DNA from 4 places in the Synechocystis sp. PCC 7339 genome. Region 2 is predicted to be linked to each of the others. Evidence: predicted binding sites of a transcription regulator. Region 2 holds the regulator's gene; each other region holds the start of a gene.
What was found. The regulator NtcA, encoded in region 2, controls nitrogen genes in cyanobacteria. The targets are predictions, from matches to a motif close to GTANCNNNNGNTAC.
Positions count from the first base shown of each region.

Region 1 (7,987 bases), 1.2 Mb from region 2:
AAAACTTCTGGGCGATCGCCAATGTAGTCGGTCACTAAGCGCCAAACCCGATTGAGAAAGCGGAATTGCCCTTCCACGTCTGCATCGTCCCATTCTAGATCCTTTTCTGGAGGGGCTTTAAACAAAATGAACATTCGGGCCGTATCGGCACCATATTTGGATAAAACTTCCTGGGGGTCCACACCGTTAAATTTGGACTTGGACATCTTTTCGTAGAAAACCTGCAACGGTTCCCCACTGTCGGGATCCTTTGGATCCTTGGGATCAATTACCTGTTGCCCCGTTTGCAAATCCTTGGCTGGCACATATTTCCCCGTGGTGGAATTTTTGTAGGTAATGCCCTGCACCATGCCCTGGGTTAACAATTTTTGGAATGGCTCTTTGACAGAAATTAACTGGCGATCGGCTAAAACCTTAGTGAAAAAACGGGAGTAGAGCAAATGCAAAATGGCATGTTCAATGCCCCCCACATATTGATCCACCGGCAACCAGTGGGCAACTTTTTCCCCATCAAAGGGCAACTCGGTATTTTGGGCATCGGCATAACGCAGGAAATACCAGGAGGAATCGATGAATGTATCCATGGTGTCTGTTTCCCGCCGGGCCGGTTTACCACAACTGGGACAGGGAACATTAATCCAATCCTCTAATTTAGCTAGGGGAGAAGGGCCCCGCCCAGAAAATTCCACATTGTCCGGCAGTTCCACTGGCAAATCTTGGGTTGGAACCGGCACCGATCCACAGTCATCGCAATGGATAATGGGAATAGGACAGCCCCAATACCGTTGTCGAGAAATCAACCAATCCCGCAGACGATATTGCACCTTGGCGCGGCCATAATCATTTTCTTCAGCGAATTTAATAATGGCTTGTTTGGCCTTGAGCGAATTCATACCAGTGAACTGGGCTGAGTTAACCATTACCCCAGCTTCCGTGTAGGCTGTCTCTACTTCTACATCATTGTTATCAGCATCGTCGGCAACAATCACCGCTTGAATGGGCAAATTATTATCCTGGGCAAATTTAAAGTCTCGTTGGTCGTGGGCTGGCACCCCCATCACTGCCCCGGTGCCGTATTCGTATAAAACATAATCGGCAATTAAAATGGGAATCTCTTTACCGTTAAAAGGATTAATGGCTACTCCGCCGGTTCTAACTCCCCGTTTTGGTTTATCCTCCGCTGTCCGTTCAATTTCACTTTCCTTGGCCATCAAAGCCACAAAATCTGCCACTGTTTTCTTTTGGGCCGCTGTGGTTACTACTTCAGTCAAAGGATGTTCTGGCGCTAAAACCACATAGGTGACGCCGTACACCGTATCAGGGCGGGTGGTAAAAACGGCAATTTTTTCCTCACTATCCTTAACCGGAAACTCTAAATAGGCCCCGACGGATTTGCCAATCCAATGGGATTGCATTAGTTTGACCCGTTCCGGCCAGCCATCAAGCTCATCCAAATCATTTAACAGGGCTTCAGCGTAATCGGTAATTTTTAAAAACCATTGCCGTAATAATTTCCGCTCCACCATGGCCCCCGATCGCCAGGAGCGCCCTTCCCCATCAACCTGTTCGTTGGCCAGCACAGTTTGATCAATGGGGTCCCAATTGACGGTGGCTTCTTTTTGATAGGCCAGACCAGCCTGGAAAAATTGCAGAAATAACCATTGGGTCCAACGGTAATAATCCGGAGCACAGGTGGCCACTTCCCGTTCCCAATCGATGGAAAGCCCCAACTGTTGCAACTGCGCTCGCATCTGGGCAATATTTTTTTCTGTCCACTGCTTGGGGGGAATGCCTCGCTCAATGGCGGCATTTTCCGCCGGTAAACCGAAGGCATCCCAGCCCATGGGGTGGAGCACCTGATAACCCTGCATCCTTTTCAGACGGGCAATGACATCGGTGATGGTGTAATTACGGACATGGCCCATGTGGAGATTCCCGGAAGGATAGGGAAACATGGACAGGGCATAAAATTTGGGCAAATCGGAAGCGATAGGGGTTTTATCCAGTTCCCATTCAGCCCAGCGTTGTTGCCATTTTTGCTCGATTTCACCAGCGTTGTATGGGGATGCCACGACGACCAAGATCTCCTAAGCCCAGTTGATTACAGGCTTGTTAGTATACCATTCTGTCCTAGGCCCAAGGTTGTCTGTTAACCGCCCTGGACCGGTGACCATGTAAAGATTAGAATTTGTAATTATGGAAACTATTCAATTCGACGTACGCCAGACAGTTATTGTCGCAATTTTGGTGCTTTACATTGGCAAATATCTCACCAAAAAAATCAAGTTTTTGCAGAGTTTTAATATTCCCGATGCCGTTTCCGGTGGAGTGCTTGCTTCCCTGTTTTTTGGTCTCATCTACGGTATTTTTCGCACAGAAGTAACTTTCGATTTTCCGATTAGGGATGCTTTTTTAATTATTTTCTTTACCTGCATTGGTCTATCTTCCAAGTTAAAAATCCTACTCCAGGGCGGCAAACCCCTATTGATTCTTTTAGCAACAGCGGTGAGTTTTTTAGTAATTCAAAATTTTGTCGGGGTGGGTATGGCTTCCCTATTGGGGCAGGCGTTACCAGTGGGTTTACTCTCCGGGTCCATCTCCCTGAGTGGTGGCCATGGCACGGCGATCGCCTGGTCTCCGGTTTTTTACCAGATTGGCATTACCAACGCACCGGAAATTGCCATAGCCTGCGCCACTTTTGGTTTGGTATTTGGGGGCATTGTGGGAGGCCCCATCGCCAAATTTTTAATTATCCGCAATAAGTTAGAACCGAATTGTGACACTAAAGATTTGACCATTGGCATCCGGCGAGATCAGGACAATGTGCAAATTGATTACAACACCATGCTCCACACCATTTTAGTCATTGGCGTTACCATCGGTCTTGGCTATGAAATTAACGATCTGGTTGCTAAGTTGGGGTTAATGTTGCCGGCCTTTGTCTCCTGTTTACTGGCAGGTATCATTCTCACCAATACCATTCCCCTCGCGTTCAAACAATTTCCTTGGCCAGCGGAAACCCCTTCCCTAGCTTTAATTTCCGACGTTAGTTTGGGACTATTCCTAGCCATTTCCCTGATGAGCTTACAAATCTGGACTTTGGCTGGCATCGGCGGAGTTATTGCCATTATTCTCCTCGTCCAATTTATGGCCACAGTGATTTACACTGTTGTCGTTGTTTTTCCTCTCATGGGCAAGGACTACAACGCGGCGGTGATCTCCTCTGGCTATTCCGGTTTAACCCTGGGGGCTACCCCCACGGCGATCGCCAATATGACCGCAGTAACAGAAAAATTCGGCGCTGCCCCCCAGGCCTTCATCGTTGTACCCCTGGTGGGAGCTTTTTTCATTGACATTGCCAACGCTTTTGTCATCCAGCAATTTCTCAATTTCCTTGGCTAGACTTTTTGCGAAGAAAAGGACGATTAAGGTTATTAATTTGCAACAACAGCCACCCCAGCCTGGAAGCTAGAGTGGACTCAGTTGCCAAAACATGACAGGATCTTGTTGAGAAAGAATTCCTCGGATAAGAATGAAAGTTCAAACTGACCAATGCTTCCCTCGATTTACGCAGGGTTCGCACCCAAAACCTGCTCTGGATCTAACCTGCCAAGGGAAGTCAACCCCAACAAAACCGATTTAGTCTGCTTTTACCATTGTTTAGAAACCAGAAACCGTTCAGTTAACGGCTCCCAGCGCCCACGGGGGTTTTGGTGCTAGGGGTGGGGAGTTGGTACTCCCGCAGACTGGGGAATAGAAAATGATTCTCTTCCACATACTGGGCCCCAAACAATCCCTTCTCGGCCCAAAAATATCGATCAGTAGTGTGCTCATTTCGTTTTACAATGAGCAAGGCCGGGGGCTGAATTTCGTTAGCTTGGATGTAGCGACGAGCGGCCGTGACGGGCTTATCCTCGCCGCTTTCAATATTAAACTGAGGAACAAGCTCCAAAATCTTACGACCTTCTTGACGACGACGACTCTTCCGTTTGCGTTTGCGTGCCAACCCAGTTACCTCCTATTTCAGCGATATGCTGTAATGATAGTTACAAAAGCCGTGTCGATTATATCCGGTCTAATTCTAAATATCAAGCCTCTCCAGCCCTTGCAGTGCTAAGGGGATCGCTGATTCTAAACACCATTTGAGTAGGGTTTCACCCTCAAAACTGCCCCCCAGGGCCATAAATAGACCGATTTAAATCTTAATATTTCTTAACATTTTCGGGGTCTTGCCCCACCATAAGCTCCATGGCTGGTTCCATCTCATCAATGTATTCCCCCAGTGCTGGGTTGATTACCCTTTGTCAGTCGCAGGTTCGGCTTTTGCAACAGGTATTGCGGGTGGACTGGTGTGGCGTTTATCTAAACCAAGAAGAAACAGAGCAGGGGCTGGTTCCGTTGGTGGTTTCCCATAGTCCAACAGTAGCTGAATCGGAAAGTTATGGGTTAATCACTCTACCACAAGGGGAAGCGTCTCCCCCGACAGGCGATTTGTCTTTGCCTGCGGTTCCCGTGGGGGTGGGTAAGTTAAGTCGCCGCAGTCGCTTGGAGCCTCCCCCCTTCGATGCAGACAAACGCTTGGTTTTACCTTTGGTTTACGGAGAAGAAATGGCGGGGCTGTTGGTAATTCACCGCAGTCAGGGCCAGTGGCATGGGGAGGAAATGGTGCAGTTGGAGGCGATCGCCAAATCTTTAGCGGTGGCTTGTCTATTGGACCAACAACAGGATTGGTACCGCCAGGCGTGGGAGGAGCAAAATCAACAATACCAGTGGGAGCGGCAACATTGGGCTGACCTGTTGCACCAACTCCGCAATCCCCTCACTGCCCTAAAAACGTTTAGTAAATTACTGCTCAAGCGTTGGCAGGGGGACGACAAAAGTCAACAGGTGGTGGAAGGCATTGTCCGCCAGGGGGAACACCTCCAGGAATTGTTACAAACCTTTGAGGCGAGTCAACATCAAGGCCCTGAGATAGTGCCCCTGTTGTCAAGCTCTCCCGTAGCCACAATCCAAGCTTTGCCTCCAGCGGACCAGGGGGAAACCACGCCCCTGGCCAATTTTTCCTTAGGGGAGGTTTTGCCTCCCATTTTGCTGGCCCATCAGGCGATCGCCGCCGAGAGAAATATTACTTTAACCGCCCAAATTGCTTTGATTGATATCCTGGTGATGGCTAACCGTTTAGCTTTGCGGGAAGTGGTTAATAATCTTTTAGACAATGCAATTAAATACACCCCCAACGGTGGCCTGGTAAAAGTTGATCTTGCCTTGGAAATAGGCCAATCTTCTGGAACGGATTGGGTCACATTGGCGATCGCCGACACGGGTTACGGCATTCCCCCGGAGGATCAAGACAAAATTTTTGAGCGCAATTATCGGGGAGCCCAGGCCCAGGGCCCCATTGACGGTACAGGTTTAGGTTTGGCGATCGTGGCGGATTTGGTGGCTCAGATGGGGGGAAAAATTACTGTCACTAGCCCTAACGGCTCATCTCCCGATCCGGATCGACCCGGCTCAACTTTTACCCTTTGGCTAAAGTCCGTTGAGGAGTCAGATTGAAACCCAATTTAGCGTTTTTTCTCTCAGACTAGCCCCAGTCCTGACTGGTGTCACAAAGAAAATTTTCTTGTAAAACACTTGCTAATGGGTAAGGACAGACTTCAGGAAAAACACGAATTGGCAAGTTGGTCTCCCGTAAAGCTAGATCCGTCCCGGCTTCAAATCCATCCTCCAATGCTTCGGGTAGGCGGTACTTTAAGCTAGGGTTCTGGAGCAGATGGCGACGAATGGCGCGACGTTGCTCCCGAATGGTAAGAAACCAACTACGGGATCGCTGTTCTGGCTGTAATTCCCACTTCAACAAATGACCAAGCAAAACAGCTAAACGACTGACCAACTCCCGATATTGTTGTCTTCCCAAGGCCTCTATCTCTTCTTTAAGATGTTGCCAATCCAGCAATGATGGCTGTTGATTGTTCAAAGCCTTGGCTTGGCTCTGGGTCCAGGCATAAAAGTCTTGCTCATACAAACCAGAATGTTCCATAACACATACTAACTCTGCGTTTTTAGGTTTAACACTTTGTCAATCTTGCCTGTTCTCTCCAGTCAGCCTAGCTCTACTTTCACTCCGTAGTTACCATCTGAAAAGTACCTCCATCAATTCTCCCAGGTTAGAATAATATTCTCTGATTCACAGATGGACTGGGCATGGCGTAGAGAAGTTTTAGTGATGGCTCCAAATAAATGAATTCTGGGCTGATGGTTAGGATAAAACACAGCATAGCTTTTCACTTGACCGATCGCCGCTTTCCAGTTTTTGGCAATTTTTACCTCAATCAACTCAGTTTTTGTCAGAATGTCAATGCGGCCTACAGGGGTGTTTACTTCAGTTTTTCCCTGCAATTTTTCAGCAAGATAATCTCGATACTCAGATTCTGTATAAAGATGCCGGCTTGTGATTGGTTTTTCTGGTCTTGGGCGGCCAGACAAGTCTCTGATTGCTTGCCTGACAATTTTTTGCAGTGGATTTAGTTTGCTTCTGGCCATAGTTGAAAATTAGTGATGTTGGCGTTTTTTATGATGTTTGCGCTTTTTCCCTTCAAATAATTTTGATACCCCATAACCAGCTAGTCCCACTACGGCTCCGGCGGCGGCTACGGGGGCCATGGTGATGCCGACCGCAGTCCCTGCCACAGCAAGACCCATTCCACCGATAACTGATGCGGCTCCCGCTCCAACCCCAGCCCCAACAACTGCCGCGCCAATAGCGGTGGCATCCTGTTCATCAATTGCTTTTTTAACTCCGTAGGCAGCAGAGCCAACCACAGCACCAGCCGCAGCAACTGGAGCAACACCAATCCCCACTGCAGTTCCCGTCACAGCCAGACCCATGCCTCCCACCACTGATGATGTGGCAACTCCGGCCGCCGTACCAGCGGCGATCGATGCGGCTCCCATGGCAGTATCAGTCAAATCACTCAATTCATCTTTTTTAGACCAATGATTATGGGCTTTTTGTTTTTTCAACCTCTCTATTTCAAGCTTCAGTATTCTTTTTTGCAAAATGAGACGTTCTCTTTCCCTATTACTACCCATAACATTACCCTCGGTAAATATATGAATATTATAATTACCTAAAGGTCTTTAGTATGCTCAGTAAAGGAGATGTTTTTGGGTCTTTGGTCCGATGACCTTGACCTGCCAAAGATTTTGTTACCGTTAGAAGTGAATTTGATCAACAATCGACAAATAACGGCGATCGCCAAGGCCCATGTCAGAAAGCAAACTCAAAAATCTGCGGCAATTCTTTCAGGAGTTAGACCGGGCTTTAATTGCCTATTCTGGCGGAGTGGATAGCACCCTAGTGGCCAAGGTGGCCTACGACGTATTGGGGGCCAATGCCGTGGCCATTACCGCCGTTTCCCCTTCCCTGTTACCGGAGGAACTAGAAGACGCCCAGGCCCAGGCAGAGTGGATCGGCATTGCCCACGAATTGGTGCAGACCCATGAAATGGATAACCCTAATTACACGGCCAACCCTGAAAACCGTTGTTATTTTTGCAAAAGTGAACTCCACGACACTCTCAAACCCTTAGCTTTGGCCCGGGGTTACAGTTACGTCATTGATGGGGTAAATGGGGATGATCTACGGGATTATCGCCCCGGCATCCAGGCGGCTAAGGAACGGGGGGGGCGATCGCCATTGGCCGAATTGCAAATTAGTAAGTTAGAAGTGCGGCAACTTTCCCAATTATTGGGCTTGCCTTGGTGGGATAAACCAGCCCAACCTTGCTTGAGTTCCCGTTTTCCCTACGGCGAAGAAATTACAGTGGAAAAATTACAGCGGGTCGGCCGGGCAGAAATTTATCTCCGTCGTCTCGGTTATCCCCAGGTCAGGGTACGCTCAGAGCAAAATTTGGCCCGCATTGAATTACCCCCAGAACAAATTCAGCAGTTTGTGCAAGCTGTCCCCCTAGGGGAATTGGTGCAA
Region 1 covers NZ_CP063659.1:1,099,860-1,107,846, forward strand. Annotated here, with positions in the region: gene leuS (leucine--tRNA ligase) at 1-2,072, opposite strand, end outside; gene gltS (sodium/glutamate symporter) at 2,197-3,402, shown strand; gene IQE94_RS05095 (DUF3155 domain-containing protein) at 3,683-4,006, opposite strand; gene hik2 (two-component system sensor histidine kinase Hik2) at 4,249-5,556, shown strand; gene IQE94_RS05105 (DUF29 domain-containing protein) at 5,585-6,040, opposite strand; gene IQE94_RS05110 (hypothetical protein) at 6,154-6,543, opposite strand; gene IQE94_RS05115 (hypothetical protein) at 6,553-7,092, opposite strand; gene larE (ATP-dependent sacrificial sulfur transferase LarE) at 7,268-7,987, shown strand, end outside.
Region 1: IQE94_RS05095 (DUF3155 domain-containing protein) is a predicted target of NtcA. The motif match lies at 4,037-4,050, and genes of this name have one in related genera.

Region 2 (7,987 bases):
CTTTGCCCGCCGCCAACCCCTTGACCCTAAAGCGATGAATGTTAATAATTTAGTGGAGGCGATGTGGGGGCTTATTCGTCGCACCCTGCCGGAAAATATTGAACTTGAATTTGTCCCTGACCCCGATCTAGGCATTACAGAAATTGATGCTGGTGAACTGGAAACAGCATTGTTGAATCTGGTGGTCAATGCCCGCGATGCCATGCAAGATGGGGGTAAATTAACCATTGAGACCTCCACTGCTGTGCTGGATAGTGATTACGCCGATCGCCACTCTGAAGTGATAACGGGCGAGTATGTGATGATTTGTGTTTCGGACACTGGCATTGGCATGGATTCAGATACGGTAAGCCACGCCTTTGAACCCTTCTTCACCACTAAATCGGTGGGCAAGGGCAGTGGCCTTGGTTTAAGCATGGTCTTTGGTTTTACCAAACAATCGGGTGGACATATAAAAATTTATTCCGAACCCGGTGAAGGCACGGCAGTTAAACTCTACTTCCCGATGGTGAGAGGTGCCCAGCAAGTAAATTATCCACCAACCCAGGAATCATTACCGGAAGGTGGTAGGGAGCATATTTTGATTGCCGAGGACGACGATTTAGTATTGAAACACCTTGAAGCTCAGTTGCGCTCCCTAGGTTATCGAGTCACAGCCGTCATATCCGGCCCCGATGCACTAAAAGTCTTGGGCACCCATAACGATATCGAGCTTTTGCTTACCGACATAATTATGCCCGGTGGCATAAACGGGCGGGAATTAGCTGATCGTGCCAAGGCAATGTATCCCAAACTCAAGATTTTATTTACCTCTGGCTACACCGAGAACGCCATTGTTCATCACGGTCGCCTCGATCCGGGGGTGAACCTGCTAAGTAAACCCTATAATCGTTTGGAACTGGCAACTAAAGTGCGACAAGTGCTGAGCCAACAACGTTAACTTTTGTTCAAATACCTGACTAGGATGAATTCAATGAAATATTTCCATTTGAGCAATGGGGAGCAGATGCCTGCCCTAGGTCTGGGAACGTGGAAGTCGTCGCCCCAAGTAGTGGGTCAAGCCGTTGAGCAAGCTTTGGAATTGGGATATCGCCACTTTGACTGTGCTGCCATCTATGGCAATGAAGCAGAAATTGGAGCCACTTTAGCCAAGGCTTTCACTAAGGGTTTGGTAAAGCGAGAGGATCTCTGGATTACCTCCAAGCTGTGGAGCAATGCCCATCATCCCGACGCGGTTTTACCTGCTCTACAAAAAACTTTGCAGGATTTGGGTCTAGATTATTTGGACTTGTATCTAATCCATTGGCCGGTAGTCATTCAGCCCGGCGTTGGGTTCCCTGAATCCGGTGACCAGTTATTGCCATTTACCCAAGCTTCCCTAGAGGGAACCTGGCAAGCCTTGGAGCAAGCAATTGATTTGGGACTCTGCCACCATATTGGGGTGTCTAATTTCAGCCTTAAAAAGTTAGAAATGCTTCTGTCCATGGCCCGCATTCGCCCCGCTGTCGATCAGGTGGAACTTCATCCTTATCTCCAGCAATCGGACTTGCTAGCGTTTGCTGAATCCCAAAACATTTTACTAACGAGTTATTCACCCCTGGGTTCTGGCGATCGCCCGGCGGCTTTCCAGAGGGCAGAAGAACCGACGTTACTAGCTGATCCAGTGATTGCTGCGATTGCAACTGAACAGGGATGCAGTGCGGCCCAAGTCCTTTTGGCCTGGGCAATTCAGCGGGGAACTGTAACCATTCCCAAGTCAGTTAATCCTGAACGATTACAGCAGAATTTAAAGGCGGCAGATATTACCCTCACCGATGCCCAAATGGCAAAAATTGCTTCACTAGACCGTCATTATCGCTACGTGTCAGGAGAGTTTTGGACAATGCCAGGAAGCCCCTATACCTTACAAAACCTATGGAATGAAATCTGAACTGGAGAGCCCCAAACAATCCGGTCTTAGTTACCATATTTCCCCATTAAAATATTAGAGAAATTTACCGCAAAAGGAAGGAAGCACAATGACTCTCGAACTGAACCAGGAACAACTGGAAAAAATGAAATCCCATCCTGGTTTCATTGCCGCCCTAGACCAAAGTGGGGGTAGCACACCGGGAGCATTGGCCGATTACGGAATCGAACAGGATACCTATTCTGGTGACGACGAGATGTTCGCACTGGTGCATCAAATGCGGACCCGCATCATGACTAGTCCAGGCTTCAGCGGCGATCGGATTTTGGCGGCGATTCTATTCGAGGACACCATGGACCGGGAAGTTGAGGGAGAGCCCACTGTCAACTACCTTTGGAAGCAGAAGCAAATCGTACCGATTCTGAAAGTCGACAAGGGACTGGCCCCAGAGGAGGATGGGGTCCAGTTGATGAAGCCCATACCCCAGCTTGACGATCTGCTAATGAGGGCCAAGAAAAAAGGCATCTTCGGCACGAAAATGCGGTCGTTTATCAAACAGGCCAATGGGGCCGGTATCGAGGCGATCGTGAACCAGCAATTTGAGCTAGCTCAGCAAATTATTGCCGCCGGACTGGTGCCGATCATTGAGCCGGAGGTAGACATTCACTGCCCAGAGAAAGCCCAAGCGGAAGCACTACTCAAAGCAGCCATTCTGAAGCATCTTGAACAATTACCTAAAGAACAGTGGGTGATGCTCAAACTTACCTTGCCGGAGCGAGACAACCTTTATGGCGATTGCATTGAACATTCCAGTGTTTTGAGAGTGGTTGCTTTGTCGGGTGGCTACTCCCAAGTGGAAGCCAATGAACGCCTGGGCAAGAATCACGGTGTCATAGCAAGCTTTTCCCGGGCCTTGACTGAAGAGCTGACTGCCCAGCAAACCGATGCCGAATTCAACACGATGTTGGATAAATCCATTCAAAAGATCTATCAGGCATCACTCACTTGACTATAACAGCCTAGATCGTCTGTGGAAGTCCCGGCGCTGGTAAAACACCCCCTTAAAAATTGTCAGAAATAGTCTGGGTGGGGAACTCATTGGGGGGAGCGATTATGCCATTGGTGCGACGGAACTGATCAATTTCTTTGATTAAGGCTCCCTCAGATTTTTGGCTAATTAGATAAAACTTGAATTCCTGATCCCGACTTAAATAAGCGGCGTGGGCGGCTCCATTTTCCACTAGAGGGCGGAAACTTTCGTCCCCAGCTACATACAACTGGAAGAAAGGCACCATGACAGCAGAGCCGTAGGCATGGAGCAAGTTGGGGTCAGGCAAGTTTAAGTTAATTGCTTCCACTGACTCCACTACGTTTTTGATGTTGGCATCAATTTTGGAGAAGTCTACGTGGGCTTGCCCTTCCATCAAGGTTAGATACTTATCACGACTGGCCAAACGGGGAAAAGAACGGGCCTGTTCCAACACAAAGGGAGTGGCTGGATCGTAACTGCCTCCAAGTAATAGAACCGGTACCGTAACCTTATGTAGTCCTGATACACCAAAGATCGCGCTGTTAACTGGATTGGCTGCTAGCACCGCTGCTACCCGGGAATCTCGAAAGTCGTAGTCAGACCGGGGTAGAGTCAAAGCATCGCACTGTAGTAGCAGGGCGGTATTAGGGACTCCTTGACCGATTTGACATTCTGATTCCAAAAAATTCCAATCGATGGTGGCTCCGGCCACGGCCAAAGCCCCATAACCGCCAAAGGAGTGCCCCCCCACCCCCACTTCAGTTAGGTTAAGGCGATCGCCAAATTCACTGGCATTAAGGCGTTCCAACTCATCGATGACATAACTGATGTCCTTTGGTCGGTCAATAAATTCCGTGGGATAGTAACCTTGGCGGGAAGTGCGGTTGAGCAGAGCCTTGGCCTGGAGAATGTCACTACCGGGGTGTTGGGGCAGAGCCACTACGAAACCATAGGAAGCCATTTTTTTGGCAGCAACATCGAAATCTTCAGGGCGAGAGGCTAAACCATGGGAAAAAACTAAAACTGGAGTTTTACCCGGTTTCCACCGTTGGGGGCGGTACACATCCACGTAAAAACGACGGTTACGACTTTGGTCGGTTAACCACCAGGTTTCCTTTGGAGCCACACCGTAGGGGCCCATTTCGGTGGGGTCAGGCAAGACGCTAAAGTCAATCTCCCCTTCTGAAGCGGCTTCAATTTCCGAGAGGGCAATCATTTTCTGGATAAAATGTTGGGACGCATCGACTAACAGTTGGGCTGCCCTGGCCCTCTGTTCTACGACTTCCCCTTGGAAATGAATGTCGGTGGGATACTTTCTAATAAAATTGATCAGGCTTAATCCCCCCTCGGGATCCTGAGCGGCCTGGACAATCGCCGCCCGAATACCATATTTGGAGTTAGCTCCCCAAGGCGCATTGAGAATAAACGCGGCCCGAGCTAAGGAATCTTCCCCCAGACTAGTGTTAAAAAAGTTGCTGAGCACAACGGGGTCCACCTCTGCCCGGAGCCCCATAATTTCCCTTAACTTGGTTAGTTTTTCTTCGGAGGCTCCCACTAGGTTGAATAAAAAGCTGAGATTGGAGTCCACAGTGCCATCTTGCACAAATCGTTCCAGGGATTCCACCCGCACTGTCAACTTGATTGGCCCGTAGGTAAAAAAGATATTTTCTGCAGTTTTGCCCGGTAATTGGATGGCGATCGCCGTGAGGGCTCCCAAACAAATGGACTGGAACCAACGACGGAGATTTGAGGGGAAAGTGACCATGGAAGCCATATTGGGGTTAATAAAAGGGCGGCAACAACCAAGTTGCTGGATTGGAGCAATAGGTGAGAAACCTGAGCTAATTCTAGGCAATTTTTTTGCCATTGCCCCCAACGTAAAAGTTATTTTTTTCTTCGTTACCTTTTGTTACCCGAAATTTAACGGAGCTAATCTAGACTGGACTATTGGTCACGGTTGCTCTGTCCACAGGATGGGAGATAATCTAGACGAGATCATTAGGGACCCTGACCATGCAGAAAGCCGACGAATTTGCCATCCACCTGTTTTTGTCCAATGGCCATAGGGAAGAAGTCCGCTTCATGACCATTCAAGATTTTCAAAAATGGTATAGCAACGAGGTTGTACCCAAGCACGACTCCCAGGAATTTATCAGTGTGCCGATTAAAAATATTCAAGGCGAGTACATGGTGGTGCGACCCTCGGCGATCGTTGCCATCCGGGTGGAACCAATTTTCTTTGGCAGTGTGGAGCGCATGTAGTCCATTGTGTATAATCTTGATACAGAATGGGGTTTTGCACTTCCCTTGATGCCCCCATTACCGTGAATGTGCATGGATCAGTCCTTAACCCAAGATCGTCCCCTAGCGGCAGTGTTTCGACGCTTAGGCAGTGAGTTGATGCCCCCGGTGGTGGAAACTTTTGATCGGAGTAAAACAATTTTTTTTCCTGGGGATCCGGCGGAACGGGTTTATTTTTTGCTTAAGGGAGCGGTTAAGTTATCTCGAGTCTACGAAGCGGGGGAAGAGATCACCGTTGCTCTGCTGAGGGAGAACAGTGTTTTTGGGGTATTATCATTAGTTACAGGACAACGTTCTGACCGTTTTTATCACGCAGTGGCTTTTACTCCGGTGGAGTTACTGTCTGCCCCCATTGAACAGGTGGAACAGGCTCTCAAGGAGCATCCCGACCTGTCATTGTTAATGTTGCAGGGCCTTTCTTCCCGGATCCTCCAGACGGAAATGATGATTGAAACCCTAGCCCACCGGGACATGGGTTCTCGTTTGGTTAGCTTTTTGTTGATCCTCTGTCGAGATTTTGGTGTACCTGCCCCGGACGGCATTCGCATTGACCTCAAGTTATCCCATCAGGCGATCGCCGAGGCGATTGGTTCCACCCGGGTAACGGTAACCAGACTCCTGGGAGATTTGCGGGAAGGCAATATGATCTCCATCACGAAAAAGAAAATTACCGTGCACAATCCCGTTGCTCTTAGTCAACAGTTTACCTAGCCAACCTCTATGACCAGTGCCTATATTCTGGTTCTTTCTGTCCTGATCCTGGGCGGGATCATTGCTGCGCTCGGGGATCATTTGGGCAGTAAGGTGGGGAAAGCTCGCCTGCGTTTGTTTAAACTACGACCCCGACAAACGGCGGTGGTGTTGACGGTAATTACTGGCACCCTAATTTCCGCTTCTACCCTGGGTATTTTGTTCACTTTTAGTAAATCCCTGCGGGAAGGGGTATTTCAACTGGATGATATTTTGGGTCAGTTGAGGGTGGCCAAAGCAGAATTAGAGCAGGCTAGCCAAGCCAAGGAAGAGATCGAATCAGAATTGAGTGAGGTACGTCAGGAGCAAAAGCTAGTAGAGGAGCGCAGTCAAGAGTTAGACCGTAATTACACCAGGGCATTGCAACTGTTACGTCGGGTGTCCCAGCAGTCTCGTAATTTACGTCAGGAAGTGGCTAATCTGTCGGCGGAAAGGGCGGAGTTAAATCGACAAAAGGACTCCCTATTGGCGGAAGCCACGGAGCTCCAGGATCAAGTGAAGTTGCGGGATCAGGAATTGTCCAAACGCCAAGAACGTATTGCTCAACAGGAAAAGGTTCTTGCCCGTCAGCAGGAACAGGTGAAGTCTTTGGAGCAGAGGTTTGCTTCTTTGGAAGCCCAGCGCCAACAACTACAGGCAGAAATCAATCAACGGGACACCAAAATTGATCAACTTGACCAGGCGATCGCCGCCAAAGATAATGACATCCAAGTGCGGGAAGAAAAATTACAGGGGCTAGAAACGGAACTCAGTTTCCTGCAAAGGGAAGTGGAAGAGCTAGAGCGTTATTACCAAGATTACCAAGAGTTGCGGGGACAACAAATTGCCATTCTGCGGGGTCAGTTATTGGCCTTTGGTGGCCTAAGGGTGGTAAACACCGAAGCTGTCAGTGGTGCGGTAGATCAATTATTACGACAGGCCAATCGCACCGCTCTGCAATTGGTCAAAACCCCCAATATGCCAGTGCCCGATGAACCCATTGTCCGGGTGACCACGGCCCAGGTAAATAGTATTAAGAACCAACTGCAACCAGGGCAGGAATATGTGATCCGGGTGTTGTCGGCGGGAAATTATGTGCAGGAAGAAAGGGAAATTCGGGTCTTTTTCGACGTGGTGCCCAACCGTCAAGTTTTCCGAGAATCTGAAACCATTGCCACCATTTCCCTCGAATCTTCCGATTTTAGCGAAGTTGATGTCCAAAAACGGATTGACTATCTCCTCGCCGCCGCCCAATTCCGAGCCCGTCGGGAAGGCATTCTGGGGCCCATCCAAGTAGAAGATGGCCGCATTAAAACCCTAATTGATTTTATTGAACAACTCCGTCGTCAGTCCGATAATCCCCCTAATGAGGTGCGGGCGATCGCCGCTGAGAATACGTCGGTGGTGGGACCGCTAAAAATCAGGATTATTGCCTTGAGGGGCAATGAAATCATGTTTGAGAATTAGTTCCGCCGACCAACTTTGGAAATACACCCACAACAAATCCGACTCGTAAGGTTAATAAAACTGATTAACCAATTACCAAAGGGTATTTTTCGGGTCAATCTGACGGTCATCCATGGAGGGGGTTCTGATCGGTGGCGGTGGCGGCGGTGGAAAGGCTCTTCGCTCAGTAACACCTGACGGCGGCGGGGCTTGGGAGGTAGTTAACTTTAAAAAAGCTTGGCGCAGGAGGGGCAGACAATTATCCCAGGTAACCTCTTTGTTCACCGGCTCCAACAGATGGTAGCGCCTGAGCAACTCTTGAATTTGCCCCAGGGTGCTTTCCGCGCCTCGATAGTTCACCTCAATTTCCGAAACAATTGGTTCCGAATGACGTAAAGGATCCCTTTCCACTGCGGCGATCGCCCGACGAACGGCGGAAGTCAACTCACTGCGATACTGGCGTCCTGCCACCCGACGCTGTTCCTCCACTCCCTTAACACTGGAAGCATAGAGGGGAGGTAAACGATTGAGGGCATAGGTAGCCACCTCGGTCAGATTGAGATAATTTCTCA
Region 2 covers NZ_CP063659.1:2,298,381-2,306,367, reverse strand. Annotated here, with positions in the region: gene IQE94_RS10985 (PAS domain-containing protein) at 1-940, shown strand, start outside; gene IQE94_RS10980 (aldo/keto reductase) at 974-1,930, shown strand; gene IQE94_RS10975 (fructose bisphosphate aldolase) at 2,019-2,918, shown strand; gene IQE94_RS10970 (alpha/beta hydrolase) at 2,971-4,713, opposite strand; gene IQE94_RS10965 (hypothetical protein) at 4,953-5,201, shown strand; gene ntcA (global nitrogen regulator NtcA) at 5,274-5,951, shown strand; gene IQE94_RS10955 (DUF3084 domain-containing protein) at 5,961-7,436, shown strand; gene IQE94_RS10950 (late competence development ComFB family protein) at 7,509-7,987, opposite strand, start outside.

Region 3 (7,987 bases), 620 kb from region 2:
AACCAAAAAAATCTGCCGATCAAGGGGACAAAATCAAGAGTCCCCTCCGTTATCCAGGGGGCAAATCCAAAGCACTGAAGCAGATTTTGCCCCATATTCCCCCTCAGATCAAAGAGTATCGGGAGCCCTTTATTGGTGGGGGATCGGTATTTTTAGCTATTAAACAAATTTTTGGCGATAACATTAATAAATATTGGATTAATGACTTAAATTTTGACTTATATTGTTTTTGGCAAGGGGCTCAGGATGGCATTACCGAGCTCACGGATGCAGTTAGAGAAGTCAAAAATCAACAAACCGATGGTAGAAAGCTGTTTGCTCGATTAACTGAAGATGGGCTGGAATTGGACAAATTTGGGCGGGCAGTGCGTTTTTTTGTGCTGAATCGTATCACCTTCTCCGGCACAGTGGAATCCGGTGGCTATTCCCAACAGGCGTTTGAGAAACGTTTCACCGATTCTTCCATTGTCAGATTGAGAGATTTAGGCACAATGCTCACAAATGTGGCCATTACCAATCTGGATTATCAGCAATTAATTAATTCGCCGGGGGAAGAAGTATTTATTTTTCTCGATCCGCCCTACCTGAGCGCAACTAAATCGAAACTCTATGGCAAAAAAGGAGATTTACATACCTCTTTTGATCATCAAAGATTTGCTGAAACAATGAAAAGCTGTCCCCATAAATGGTTAATTACCTACGATGATTCTGAGGAAATTAGAAAATTATTTAGTTTTGCTCAAATCATTGAATGGGATTTACAATATGGAATGAACAATTACAAACAAGAAAAAGCTTCCATAGGGAAAGAATTAATGATTAAAAATTATTAGGCTCCGTCGTCAAAATTTCAGTCGGCCTCCTAAATAGACTTAATCAAACAACTGCAATAGTGGGGGGCTTATATCTAGTTTCCCCCTCAACTGGCTGCCAGTAATGAATTACAAACCTATGCTTGGGCTGTTAAGCCGCAAAACATTATGAATAATCCTGAAAATTACGACGTTTGGTCAGAAAAGCCCCGTTGGTGTCAGCCTTGGACAATTTTACTCACTGGGTCAGTGATTATTACCACCAGTTGGTTACTGTTCCATCAATGGTGGTTGTCTTTACCTGTGGCCGGCGTCATTGCTCTCTGGTGGTGGTACTTTCTCCTCGCCTATCCCCGTTTAGTGCGTCAGGCGATCGCCATGGAGCAAAGTCAGCCATCCACCTCCCAAGCAAATTCCGATTAAGCTTGGTTAACCCTGTCGGGTGAGCATCAACCAAGCCACAAATAAAGCCGCCACCACCAACTGCACCGCCATCACCGGCAAACCATAGTGTAAAAAACGGCGAAAGGAAATCGGTCGCCCATGTTGTTCAGAAATGCCTGCCGCCACAATATTGGAGGAAGCCCCCACCAAAGTGCCATTGCCTCCTAGGGTAGCGCCAAACATCATGGCGTAAAACAAAGGCAATACTTCCACCGGTAATTGTCCAGCAAAGTCCGGGGTCAATATTTCCGGGCCGGCAAAACCAATATTAACCACATATTGTTTGAGCAGGGGAACCATGGCCACTACCAAGGGAATATTGGGCACCACACTGGATAACAATCCCACTGTAAATACTAAAACGATCGCCCCAAAAGCAATATTTTGCCCCACTACCACCGCTAAAATTTGGGCAAGGGAGGCGGTTACTCCGGTTTTTTCCAAAGAGCCAATAATCACAAAAATAGACATGAAAAATATCAGGGTGCTCCAATCCACGTCCCGTAAAATATTATGTACAGTGTCAATTTTGCTTTGGTGGGCAAGAAGTAAGGCGAGGCAGGCCCCCATTAGGGCCACCGAAGCGGGGGGAATGGGAACAGGTAAGTTTTCACCAATAACGAAAAAAATCAGCACCAAGGCAATAATAATTCCCCCGGCCATCAAGATTTTGGGATGATTAATTTGGGGATGGGGAAGATCTTCTAAATGGGTAAACCGACTGTGCCAAATCTTACGAAATAGTATAGGGGCGATCGCCAAAATACTAATAATGGCCAGAACTCCCATAAAACTCAGTTTGAATAGGTACTCATTAAAACTGATATTAATGGCATCCCCAACGATAAAAGTAGCAGGATCTCCCACCAGCGTTAACAGTCCAGCACTGTTGGCCACAAAGACCATTAAAATTAGCAATGGGACAAAATCCACGCCAATTTCCTGGGCCAAGGGAGGAATTAGGGGAGCCAAAAGCATCACTGTGGTGGCATTGGGTAACACGGCACAGATGGGAGTTGTGATGGCAATTACCCCCAGCACTAGGAGTTTGCCACTACCTTTGGCTAGCAATACCATTTGGGTGGCTAAATACTGAAAAATGTTGGTGGGTTCAAAGGATCTTACTAACACCATCACCCCAAAAAATAATGCCAGGGTGGCATAACTTTGACTAATGTAATCAATGCCCTCCTTGAGGGTAATCACATGGGTGAAAACTAGAATTAACGCCCCCAAAAAAGCGGCGATGGTTAGGTGAATTTTCTCCGACATAATCAGGAGAATAACCCCGATAAAAACCCCAAGGGAAAGCAAAGCAGGTATATTGGCCGCCATAAAACCTCCGGACGATTATAGTAAGCCGTAATCAGTCGAAAATAACCTAAGCAGACAGAAAATGAGCCAAAAAGCACATTACCATCACCCCTTTGGAGGAGGGGAACAAAGGAATGGCCAAGCCATGGCAGGATGGATCAAAACCAAAACAAGGTTAGGGGCAGAAATTTTCCCAACCTTTAATCCCATAGACGAACAAAAACTAATGACAAAACTCTTGCATCATCAATCTCAACTTTATTTAGAACAGGATGAAATAACAGTTGCGTCCCTGGCTGAGTTTCTCAATAAAGTCAAAACATCGGTGAACAATGATGATTTATTAGTCCTCCCTCAATGCCTACGGGGTTAGCTGACGGGCTAGAAATGAGAGTTTTTCCTTCCTAATATTTTTAGGAATAAGCCCCTAGGTTGGTTCCCCCGCTTTCCGTTCCCTCCACGCCACAGTTAAGAAAATCTAGGGCGTATTCAGGGAATAAAAATTAGGCTGACTTGATACTGTTATCTATTGACGTTTGATTCTAGCACAAGCGCCAATCATCTCCCCTATAGTGCCTGTAGCTATGGCTAAACCAGCTAATTTGCCTGATTTTTACCCCTGTGGCTGTTGCCCACCAACCCATGCCTTCTCCCGTCGCCATTTTCTCCGGGGTCTGGTGGCCACCGGTTTGCTGGCTGGCTTACCTTCCATGGACGGCCCCGCTGACCTGGGGAATCCATCTCAAGCCAAAGCGTTGGTGCTCAGTTGCATTGATTTCCGTTTCCTTGAATATCAGCATTCTTTCCTGGGTCAACAGGGTTTGAGCCAAGCCTATGATTGGGTGGCCTTAGCTGGGGCTTCCCTGGCCCTGACTGGTTTTCCCCACTCCGCCGAGGCAGAAACTTTTTGGGATCAACTAGCCCTTTCCAAACAGTTGCATAACATTGGTAGGGTGATTATTTTTGATCACCAAAATTGTGGAGCCTACGCTCAGGTTCACCCTTTACCCTTTGGCGATCGCCAGGCGGAGGAAAATTTCCATGCCAGTTATTTACACCAAGCTGGGGCACAAATTCAGGAACGCTACCCCGATTTAATCGTGGAATTGTACTTTGTTGAGCTTACGGGACAAGTTAATGCAATTGCCTCTTTGGGTTAGGTTGGGTTAGACAAAAAAATCCCCACAGTCCACCAGTAAGGCAACCATGGGAAAAATTAAGCCTTGAATAGAAAAACTGAGGAAGTTTAGACAATTACAAACAACAATCCAATCTGAAGAACCAGTTTGCAAAGTTTTAGTTTGTCCCTGAGCTGACTCCCTAAGACCCTGTTTTAAAGCCCCCCTGCCCCCCCAAATTTCGGGGGAAACTGAGTGAAATTCCCCCGGTATTGCCGAAGCTTTAGTGAGGAGATTTAGGGGGTGGAATAAAACTTTTTAAACACGTTCTAAGAATGTTTGGGCCCCAGGCCAATTTTAGGAGCATAAACGGCCCGATCGCCAAGTTCGTCTTCAATGCGGAGTAAACGGTTATATTTAGCAACCCGCTCAGAACGACAAAGGGAACCGGTTTTAATTTGTCCCACCCTGGTGGCCACAGCCAAGTCGGCGATCGTGGTGTCTTCCGTTTCCCCAGAACGGTGGGAGATAACGGAACGGTAACTATGGCGGGTAGCCAGGGAAATGGTTTCTAAGGTTTCACTCAAGGTGCCAATCTGATTGAGTTTGATCAAAATAGCGTTGGCAACTCCCAAATCAATGGATTTTTGTAGACGTACAGGGTTGGTCACCATCAGGTCATCCCCCACCAATTGGGTTTTGGTGCCCAGGGAAGCGGTTAAGCTCTTCCAACTTGCCCAATCGTCTTCGTGCAAACCGTCTTCAATGGAGACAATGGGATATTGGCTCACTAGCTTAGCTTGATAGTCGATGAATTCCTGGGGAGAATGGGAACCACCATCGTATTCATACTGGCCATTTTTGAAAAATTCACTGGCGGCAATGTCCATGGCTAAGGCAATTTGACTGCCGGGTTTGTAGCCAGCTTGTTCGATCGCCTCGATGAGAATATCCAACGCTTGCTGGTTAGATTTCAGGTTAGGAGCATAGCCCCCTTCGTCCCCTACTCCACCGGAGAGCAGTTTCCGTTCCTTCAACACTTTGCCCAACACGGCGAACACTTCTGCCCCCCAGCGCAGAGCTTCTTTGAAAGTTTCTGCCCCCACCGGCATGATCATAAATTCCTGAAAATCAACGTTATTGTCGGCATGGGCCCCACCATTAATCACGTTCATCATCGGTACAGGCAGTACGTTAGCCAGGGGGCCTCCCAGGTAGCGGTAAAGGGGAATGGCTAGTTCAGCGGCGGCGGCCTTAGCAGTGGCTAAGGAAACCCCCAAAATGGCATTGGCCCCCAATTCTTTTTTATTGTCTGTTCCATCCCGGTCAATCATGGCCTGATCCACCGCCATTTGATCGAAGGCATCCAGGCCTTCCACCACCGGGGCAATTTTTTCCGTCACGTTCCGGACTGCTTTTTCCACCCCTTTCCCGTCATAGCGCTTGGGGTCTCCGTCCCGCAATTCATGGGCTTCAAAACTGCCTGTGGAAGCACCACTGGGCACCTGGGCAATGCCGTGGGCCCCACTTTCCAGCCGGACTTCCGCTTCAATGGTGGGGCGACCCCTGGAGTCTAAAATTTCCCGGGCGGCGATTTCTTCAATGGTGGCGGGGACTTTACTTAACATCGGTGTGTAATGCTCCAAACACAGTTGACAGCCATAATTATAGGGGTATCCCCTTCCCCTCTCCGGTATTTCTGCCCTGGATGCTCGAGGAAAGTTGTGGCTCTGTGACCTACGCTGGCAAAAGTTATAGTCCCAACTCACCCATTTGATCCAAGGCTTCCAGGTAACCAAGGCGATCGCCACGGTTGAGGTAAGCCTGGGCAGAAAACAGCAGATCTTGACGAGAACTGTCTAGTTGTCCGGCTTGGAAGTGAGCTAAACCCCGGTTGTAAATGGCGTTGATGTAGTCCGGTCTGAGCACCAGCACCCGATTATAGTCGGCGATCGCCTGGGGGTATTGTCCCAGTTGGAAATAACTATTGGCCCGGTTGTAGTAGGCTTTATGGCGGTTGGGATCGTAGGTGATGGCCTGGGTAAAATCCTCAATGGCCGCATAGTGGTCCTGCTGTTGGCTGTAGAGGTTGCCTCGGTTGATATAGGGGGGAATGTAATAACGATCTAGGGCAATGCTGCGGCCATAGTCGGCGATCGCCTGGTCCACATTGCCTAGTCTCTCCCAAGCCAGGCCACGATTGTAGTGGGTTTCCGGTGAGTCTGGACTCAGCCTGAGCACGGCGGAAAATAACTCCACTGCTTCAGCGTAATTGCCCCCTTCCCCAGCTTTGACCCCCCGGGCAAAAATGGCCTCCGGTGTCATAGCCGATTCCAACACCACCACTTCCTGGGTTACTCCGGTCTGGGCTAGCATCCCATTCATACCCAAGGCGATCGTCAGGGCCAAAGGAATATTGACCCATACGGTAGCCGAGGACGACAGAAAACTTCTTCCACTTAAACTCGGGCAAAAGTAATTGCTTAAATCAGCTTTCATTTGGGGCTAGCAAGATTAAGATTATGCTAAAGGGTATTACAACATACACAGCCGGTAAATGAACAACGGGAAAATAGACCGGGAACTGTGCCGAAGATATCAAAGATAGCAAAAGTGATCAAGCAAAGCTATGGAATTTACTTTTTTAGTGCCACTAAGTATTGGCTTAATGGTTGGGTATAAAGCCTGGGGCTCTCGCCATGATATTGCCCATCTGGCAGTGATTTTTGCCGTTGTTAACCTACTGGCAAGCTTATTCTTAGCCCCCTGGGAAGTCAAAGTTATTTTGCTAATAATAACGGCCCTCGTGGTTGGCCCTTTATGGCAGAGCTTTGACAGTAAAAATAATCTTCAAAATATCCCAACTAGCGATAATAAAGAGACAGAGCTTCACTACCGTGGCATCAGCTACGAATCGCCCAAATCAACAGTTCCCATCGAGAAAACCCAGAAAATTAGTAAATGTTACCGGGGAATTGACTATGAATCTTCTGGAACATGTACTCCCCAAAATAATGAAGTAAAGGGACAAGTAATTAAATATCGCGGCGTTGATATAAAAGCGAAAAAACAAGACTAATCAGATTTTTGATCCAATAACTAAAATCGCAAAAAAACAGATCCATTGCCCCAGGCGATCGCCGTTCAGGGTGGATCTGTCCTTAAAATGGTCCAAAGAAAAGCTGATCAGAATCTAAACTTGAGCAGGCACATCTTTGGCAATCAACTTATCCCAGCCCAATTCCCCTAGTTGGGAGTTACGACGCAATGGACGGGTAGCCAATTCCAAAATATCCCGAGCATTGGTAAAACCATGGATTTGGGCAAAGGTAAATTCCACTGACCATTTGGTGTTAATTCCCTGGGCTTCTAAGGGATTAGCATGGGCCATGCCGGTGATGACTAAATCCGGTTGCAGAGCTTTAATCCGCTGAATTTGATTGTAGTTATCCGGTTTTTCCACAATATTTGGCAAGGGAACCCCCATGTCAGCACAGGTTTTTTCCAGTAGAGCTAATTCCGCCGCTTGGTAACGTTTATCCATATAGGGAATGCCAATTTCGGGGCAAGTCATGCCACAACGAATCAAGAAACGAGCCAGGGAAACTTCCAACAGATTGTCCCCCATAAAGAATACTGATTTACCCCGAATTAACTTAATGTAATCCTCCAAACCTTCCCAGATCTGAGCTTCCCGTTCGTCTAACCTTTGGGGCTCAATGCCTAGGACAGAGCAAATTTTTTCAATCCAAGCCCTGGTGCCGTCGGGGCCAATGGGAAATGCCGCACCAATTAATTTACATTTACGGCGACGCATCAAAGTGGTGGCGGTACGACTGAGGAAAGGGTTAACTCCAGCCACATAGTAACCTTCGTCAATAATTGGCAATTCCGTATAACGTTTGGCGGGTAACCAACCGGACACTTTTACTCCTTGCTTTTTCAACTCTAAAGTTAAGTTTGTCACCACTGGATCGGGCAAGGAACCAAATAAAACCAACGGCTGATGATCCACATACTCCGATTCAACTTTTTCCGCATCAGCTTTGCGACCAAAGGTTAACAATTTTTGAATGGCATTGCGTTCTTCCTTGTCCTCCCCTTGCACCTGGGCAGAAGTGGGACATTTATGGGCCATGGAAGCCAGCACCGTATCTTCCCCTTGGGTGAAAGCGTAATCCAAGCCATTGGCCCGGGCCGTAACGATGGGAATGCCAATTTCTGCTTCTAATTGGGGCGCTAAACCTTCGAGATCCATTTTGATAATTTCGGTGGTGCAAGTGCCAATCCAGACAATCA
Region 3 covers NZ_CP063659.1:2,916,096-2,924,082, forward strand. Annotated here, with positions in the region: gene IQE94_RS13810 (DNA adenine methylase) at 1-833, shown strand, start outside; gene IQE94_RS13815 (DUF6737 family protein) at 981-1,235, shown strand; gene IQE94_RS13820 (ArsB/NhaD family transporter) at 1,242-2,591, opposite strand; gene IQE94_RS13825 (hypothetical protein) at 2,716-2,943, shown strand; cyclic di-AMP (ydaO/yuaA leader) riboswitch at 2,915-3,066, opposite strand; gene IQE94_RS13830 (carbonic anhydrase) at 3,155-3,730, shown strand; gene eno (phosphopyruvate hydratase) at 4,018-5,316, opposite strand; gene IQE94_RS13840 (tetratricopeptide repeat protein) at 5,441-6,187, opposite strand; gene IQE94_RS13845 (DUF4278 domain-containing protein) at 6,318-6,767, shown strand; gene bchN (ferredoxin:protochlorophyllide reductase (ATP-dependent) subunit N) at 6,882-7,987, opposite strand, start outside.
Region 3: IQE94_RS13845 (DUF4278 domain-containing protein) is a predicted target of NtcA. The motif match lies at 6,221-6,234, and genes of this name have one in related genera.

Region 4 (7,987 bases), 100 kb from region 2:
TATTTTTATTCAGTCAGGGGGAGACATTGAAGTTAATTATTTGTTTACCAAAGGAGTTGAAGGTACAGGCGGTGACGTCTATGTTGAAGCTGCTCGTTATTTTCGGGCGATCGATGGCTTCTTTATTGGTTCAGAAGGGCCTTTTAGTATCTACACCGCTGGCGCCACAAATGATGGAGGTGGAGACGTCTATATTCAATTTGGCGGAACTGAACCTTTCATCGTCGGCAACCCCATTACCAATGGAACTCTGGGGGCAATTAGTTCGGGAGAAGATAACACTGTCCCAATTGGCACACCGCCAATTTTTGATACTTTTACCCTGGGCAATATATTCATAACCACTGATTCTGAGCCGGAACCTGAGCCGGAACCTGAGCCAGAACCGGAACCGGAACCTGAACCGGAACCTGAGCCGGAACCTGAGCCAGAACCTGAGCCAGAACCTGAGCCAGAACCTGAGCCAGAACCTGAACCGGAACCTGAACCGGAACCTGAACCGGAACCTGAGCCGGAACCTGAGCCGGAACCGGAACCGGAACCGGAACCTGAGCCGGAACCTGAACCGGAACCTGAACCGGAACCTGAGCCGGAGCCTGAACCGGAACCTGAACCGGAACCTGAACCGGAACCTGAACCGGAACCTGAGCCGGAACCTGAACCGGAACCTGAACCGGAACCCGAGCCCGAACCTGAGCCTGAGCCTGAGCCAGAACCTGAGCCAGAACCTGAGCCTGAGCCTGAGCCCGAGCCGGAACCTGAGCCTGAACCGGAACCCGAGCCTGAGCCCGAGCCTGAGCCAGAGCCGGAACCTGAACCCGAGCCGGAACCTGAACCTGAGCCGGAACCTGAACCTGAGCCGGAACCTGAACCCGAGCCTGAGCCGGAACCTGAGCCGGAACCTGAGCCGGAACCTGAGCCGGAGCCAGAGCCTGAGCCGGAACCTGAACCCGAGCCGGAACCTGAGCCGGAACCTGAACCCGAGCCGGAGCCGGAACCTGAGCCGGAGCCGGAACCCGAGCCGGAACCTGAACCTGAGCCTGAGCCGGAACCTGAACCCGAGCCTGAGCCGGAACCCGAGCCTGAGCCGGAACCTGAGCCGGAACCTGAACCTGAGCCGCTAACTCCTCCCATACCCGTCGAGCCTCCAACTTCTCCAGATGTTGAAGAAATCGATGATGAGAGGCAGATATCGTTTGATATTGAGCGTTCTACTGTTACCAATACCCCCAGTCTGGAAATTCAGAGCCAAGACATAGTTCCGGGTATTAATCTTTTCAGCACCAATGTTGGGGTCAACATCCCTTCCAATCAGGTTGTGTTACAACAGCAACTTAATGAAAATGTAGAGGAAGGAATTTCTGCACAGTTTATTAGTCACCTTAATCTGAACATTAATATTGAACTGGTCAACCCTGTTGATGTTTTACAGGAGTTAAATCTCAACACTGGGGTAAACTCTGCCTTGGTTTATATCTATTTTTATTCTCCGGGAACTGCAGGGGAAAATCTTCCCGAATGGCAATTTTCTTCTAATAGTGGGCCGACCATTCCCTCCTTGGCTTCCTATCCCAAAATTAATGATTGGCAAGTTGCATCCACTGAGCAACTGATTATCCCTTCTAATAATGATCCACAACCGGATGATCAATTAGTAATCGTGTTGGTCACGGCAGATGGCATTGCTCAGCCCATTCCTCTCAATGTCAGCCGCCGAGAAGTAGTCCGTCAGGTGGAAATTTTGAACCGAAACTTAACTGCTCCGGGTCGGGGAGATAATTACCAATCTCAAGCTTCCCAGTTATATGACTGGTTTATCCGGCCAATTAAGCCAATTTTGGAGGATAGAAAAATTGAAAATATCAGCTTTATTCTCGACCGGGGATTACGTTCTTTGCCGATGGCGGTAATGTACGATCGCCAATCGGATAAATATTTAGTTGAGGATTATAGCGTGGGGCTAATGCCCAGTTTGAGTTTGACGAACCGGGATTATGCTTCTCTAAATGGGGCCCAGATATTGGCCATGGGGGCGGAAACTTTTGCCAACCAAAGTCCATTGCCAGCGGCGGCGGTGGAAGTGGATACCATTGCCCAACAGTTGTGGAAAGGCACTCCATTTCTCAATGATCAATTCACAGTGGATAACTTTATCCAGTCCTTGGCAACCAAAGAATATCGCCTAGTACATCTGGCTACCCATGGTGAGTTTTTACCGGGTAATCGCAACAATTCCTTTGTGGTCTTCAGTGATCGGTCTTTGGATTTAGATGAATTCGCCAACGTTGGTTTAGATAAACCCATTGATTTGATGGTGCTATCGGCCTGTCGCACTGCGGTGGGGGATTTCGACGCTGAATTGGGCTTTGCTGGCCTGGCGGTGAAAACCGGAGTCAAAACGGCGATCGGTAGCCTGTGGTACGTCAGTGATGAAGGGACTTTTGCCTTGATGACCAGTTTCTATGATCAACTCCAACCGGCCCCTATTAAGGCCAAGGCTTTACAACAGGCCCAACTAAGTCTGCTCAAGGGAGAAATTCAAGTTGTGGACGACAATTTGATCCTTGGGGATGGCACAAATATTTCCCTGGTGGATCTACCGCTGGATATTCGGCAACGCTTAGCAACCCAGGATTTAAGTCATCCCTATTTTTGGAGTGGCTTCACCCTGGTGGGGAGTCCCTGGTAACAAGCTCAGTTCAGTAAGCCCATTTCCTTTGCTTCACCGTTAACCCATATGCCCATTTGTAATCGCTGAGGCCACTGGGGGTGCCGATCCGTGGCCATAATGGAGGCGAAGACGAATTACTGAAAAACTACCATGTCCTTTGCCAATGCCAATACTCCCCCCCAAGTTGTTTTGTTGGGGGCCGGAGCCTGGGGCTCTAGTCTTACCTATGTGTTGAACAATAATGACATTCCCACCCAAGTTTGGTCTCGCCGATCGCCGCAGAGCCTAGAATCCATGGTGGCGGGAGCAGATGTGATTGTCTCGGCAGTTTCCATTAAGGGGGTGCCATCGGTGGCGGCCAGGTTAGAGGCCATGAACCTCCAGAAGCGGACTATTTTAGTAACGGCCACTAAGGGTTTAGACCCCGAAACCATGGCTACCCCTTCCCAAATTTGGCAAGCGTCCCTACCTTCCCAGCCGATCGCCGTTTTGTCGGGGCCAAATTTATCAAAGGAAATTGACCAGGGCCTGCCGGCGGCAACGGTGGTGGCCAGTAGTGACCAAGCCGCGGCGGAGGAAATCCAAACTATTTTTGCGGCGGATAACTTTCGGGTTTACACCAACAATGATCCCTTGGGTACCGAATTAGGCGGCACTCTGAAGAACGTCATGGCGATCGCCGTGGGAGTATGCGAAGGGTTGGGACTAGGTACTAATGCCAAATCTGCCCTCATCACCAGGGCTTTACCGGAAATCACTAGGGTGGGTTTACATTTTGGGGCCCAACCGGACACCTTTTGGGGCCTAGCAGGGTTAGGGGATTTATTGGCCACCTGCTCTAGTATGCTCAGCCGTAATTATCGGGTGGGTTATGGTTTATCCAAAGGCCAAGCCCTGGAGGAGATTTTAGCCAATCTGGGAGGCACCGCCGAAGGAGTTAACACCACCGACGTACTAATAAAAATTGCCAATCGGGAAAAAATTGCTGTGCCCATCACTAGACAGGTTTACCGTTTGCTCCACGGAAAAATTACTCCGCCCCAGGCAGTGGAAGCATTGATGGAAAGGGAATTAAAAGCAGAATTTGAAGACTTTGATCTTTGACAAGGCCGTGTTCCCCCATCAACAGGGTGATTTAAACCGAGCTAAGGGGTCTGAACAAGGCGATTTTTGCATTGGGGGTAAAATCTAGCTCAAAGCTTTGCCATTGCTGAAGTTCAAGCGGCTCCATGGCGACGGGGGCAACGGTTACCCTGAACAACTTTTGAGACGTAATCCCAAAATTAACAAATCCCGTTCCTGCCCCCCCAACTCCGCCACCTTGGGCAATAGACCCCACTGCTCAAAGCCGTGGCGTTGAAACAAACGAATACTGGGCTGATTATGGGCAAAAATGTATCCCAGCAACGTTTTCAGCCCCAACTGGGGAGCCTTGGCGATCGCCGTTTTGAGTAGATATTGCCCCAAGCCCCGGTGATGCCAGCGGGGGTCAAGGTAAATGCTCAACTCCGCAGTGCGATGGTAGGCAGGGCGACCATAAAACCGCTGAAAACCCAACCAACCTACTATTTGTCTGTGCTCCGTTACCAACACCCAGAGGGGATAGGTGTCTGGCCCATGGTCCGCAAACCACTGACTACGGCTTTCCACCGTAATTGCATCGGTATCGCCGGTGGCTACATTTTGGGGAATGTTGGCATTGTAGATAGCAACAATAGAATCTAAATCCGTAATGATGGCATCCCGTAGGAAAAGGTCAGATGGGATCACAGCAATATTTAAGTACTTGCGGGGTTGATATGGGCACTAATCTAAATGTTAATGGGATTTGCGGTGGTTTCCGTCATTTCTAGGCGATCGCCAGAACGAGGTTAGAAAAATTGGTAGCGAAAAATACATTTTCTAACTACTTGACTCTTTACGATGGATAGTCGACGCAGCGCAAAATCGTAATTTATCTGACTGCACTAAGGAGAAAAAATGGCTAAAACCCCCCAGGAAGTCCTCAAGTGGATCCAAGACGAAAAAATTAAAATTATCGACCTCAAGTTTATTGACACGCCGGGAATTTGGCAGCACTGCTCCTTCTATTACGACCAACTTGACGAAAATTCCTTTAGCGAAGGTATTCCCTTTGATGGCTCCAGTATCCGGGGGTGGAAAGCCATTAACGAATCGGATATGTGCATGGTGCCCGACCCAAACACCGCCACCATCGATCCCTTCTGCAAAGAACCGACCTTGACCATGATTTGCAGTATCAAGGAGCCCCGCACCGGGGAATGGTATAACCGAGATCCCCGCACCATTGCCGCCAAAGCCGCTGAATATCTCCGCAGTACCGGTATTGCCGACACCGTCTATTTTGGTCCAGAAGCCGAATTTTTCCTCTTCGATGACATTCGCTTTGGCCAAACGGAAAACTCCAGCTACTATTTTGCCGACAGCGTTGAAGGTCGTTGGAACACCGGCCGGGAAGAGGAGGGGGGTAACCTCGGCTACAAACCAGGCTACAAACAGGGTTATTTCCCCGTTGCTCCCACCGACACCGCCCAGGATATCCGTACAGAAATGTTGCTCACCATGGCGGCCTTTGGCGTTCCCATTGAAAAGCATCACCATGAGGTGGCTTCCGGTGGTCAAAACGAATTGGGCATCAAGTTCGACAAGTTGGTCAATTCCGCTGACAACTTGATGATCTATAAGTATGTCATCAAAAACGTGGCTAAGAAGTACGGCAAAACCGTTACCTTTATGCCCAAGCCCATTTTCAACGATAATGGTTCCGGTATGCACGTGCACCAGTCCCTCTGGAAAGATGGCCAACCCCTCTTTGCTGGGGACAAATACGCCGGCTTTAGCCAGATGGGTCTGTGGTATATCGGCGGGATCTTGAAACATGCCCCCGCTCTCTTGGCCTTCACCAACCCCACCACTAACTCCTACAAGCGCCTAGTGCCCGGTTTTGAAGCCCCCGTTAACTTGGCTTATTCCCAAGGTAACCGCTCTGCCTCCGTGCGGATTCCCCTCTCCGGTGGTAACCCCAAAGCCAAGCGTCTGGAATTCCGTTGCCCCGACGCCACCTCCAATCCCTATCTAGCTTTTGCGGCCATGCTCTGTGCGGGCATTGATGGGGTTAAAAATCAGATTGACCCCGGCGAACCCCTGGATGTGGACATCTACGACCTTAGCCCGGAAGAGTTGGCAAAAATTCCTTCCACCCCTGGCTCCCTGGAAGCGGCCTTGGAAGCGTTGGAAAAAGACCATGAATTTTTGACTGGTACCGGGGTTTTCTCCGCTGATTTTGTGGAAAGTTGGATTGAGTACAAACTCGACAACGAAGTGAACCCCATGCGTCTGCGTCCGCACCCCTACGAGTTCTCCTTGTACTACGACTGCTAAGTCAGTTCGCCTCATCGGGTTTTAGAACCGATTAAAAATTAAACGGCGATCGCCAACCGGACACTTTCTCTGTGGGGGGAGTCTGGGGGGCGATTTCTCTTTTGGAAAAATTTGTTGAGTCTAATCAATGGTCTGAATAGGGATTTATCATGGTTATTAGTGCCATCGTGATGTCAATGAAATCTCCCCTGCGCCGTCTGCTACTTTCCCCCCTACTACCAATTCTGATCGGGGCAGGGCTATCGGTAATGACTGTCACTACTTGGTTTTTTCTCTACAACCAAGTTCAAGAGCGACTAAAACAAGTTTTGACCAATCGTCTGATTAATATCCACGAACAAATTGAAAATCAACTCAATATCCATATCCGTCAATTGGAGCAGATGGCCGGACGTTGGGAACGATCGCCAGCGGGAACTGAGCAAACAGATTGGGCGTTGGATGCCAGGGCCCAGGCGGAAAGTTTCAGTGGTTACCAGGCAATCCAATGGGTAGATTCAAAATTTGTGGTGCGGTGGGTGGAACCATTGCCCGGTAATAAGCAGGAGATTGGCGATGCTAACCAATATTCCGAGCAAATCCAATCCCTAGAATTAGCAGCGAAGCAAAAAACTACCATCATCAGCAGAGTGGTGGATTTGGATGGGGGAGATAAGGGGCTTTTGGTGTACGTGCCTCTATTTATTGAAGATAGATTTGACGGTTTTGTGGTGGGGGTTTTCCAACTCAATCAGTTTATCGACGCTGTTCGCCCCCTATCCAGTGAGAAACCAGGCCCAGATGGCAGTCTACGAAGCTTTGGCCTACGTATTTTTGAAGATAATCAACTCATATATGACGATATCCCTGCCCATTGGCGTCAGGATATTGTGGTTAATCAAGAATTAGAGTGGGCCGATTCTTTGACCCAAGCAGAAGCCATGACTAGCCGTTGGCAACTGCAATTGGTGCCGGGGCCAATTCTGCTAGACCAGTACGATTCCTTTTGGTCAGGATGGACTTTGTTGAGTGGTTTGCTCATGGCCTGGGCGGTGGCGATCGCCGTTCATTATCTCCAAAAAAGCAGTAAACATGGCCGGGAGTTGGCGGAACGAATCAAACAACAACAAAAAGCTGAAGAGTATTTACAATCTACCCTCCACGAATTGGCTGTCCAAAAAACCGCCCTGGACGAGGCGGCCATTGTGGCCATCACCGATACCGAGGGAGTCATCACCTACGTTAACGAGAAATTTGTGGAAGTGTCTGGCTATAGTCGGGAAGAACTAATTGGCAACACCCACCGTTTAGTCAATTCCGGTTACCATTCCCAGGAATTTTTTCAGCAGTTTTGGCAGACCATCAGAGCCGGGGAAGTGTGGCACGGACAAATTAACAATAGAACTAAAGCCGGTAATACCTATTGGGTGGATAGCACCGTTGTCCCCTTTTTGGATGACGATGGTAAACCCTATCAATACCTAGCCATCCGCTTTGAAATCACCTCTAGCAAACAGGCGGAAAAAAGTTTGCGGGAAAGTGAGGCCCGGTTTCGGATGATGGCGGACACCTCCCCCATTATGCTGTGGGTAGCGGACCAGGACAAAAAAATGACCTTTGTCAATCAGTCCTGGCTAGAATTTCGGGGGTCCACCCAGGCGGAGGAATTGGGCAATGGTTACCTAGAAGGCATTCACCCCGACGATAAGGGCCATTACCTGGGGGTTTATTACCAAGCCTTTGGCGATCGCCGACGTTTTGAATTGGAATATCGCTACCGTAGGGTAGATCAACAATACCGTTGGATTGTCAATGTGGGGGTGCCCCGTTACCTAGAAGACGGCAAATTTATGGGCTACGTGGGCTCTTGCCTGGACATCACTGACCGTAAACAAGCCCAGGAAATTCTGCAGAACAAGCTCAATCAAATTTTGT
Region 4 covers NZ_CP063659.1:2,194,038-2,202,024, forward strand. Annotated here, with positions in the region: gene IQE94_RS10455 (CHAT domain-containing protein) at 1-2,689, shown strand, start outside; gene IQE94_RS10460 (NAD(P)H-dependent glycerol-3-phosphate dehydrogenase) at 2,822-3,775, shown strand; gene IQE94_RS10465 (GNAT family N-acetyltransferase) at 3,920-4,441, opposite strand; gene glnA (type I glutamate--ammonia ligase) at 4,652-6,073, shown strand; gene hik14 (high salinity-induced biofilm formation sensor histidine kinase Hik14) at 6,250-7,987, shown strand, end outside.
Region 4: glnA (type I glutamate--ammonia ligase) is a predicted target of NtcA. The motif match lies at 4,555-4,568, and genes of this name have one in related genera.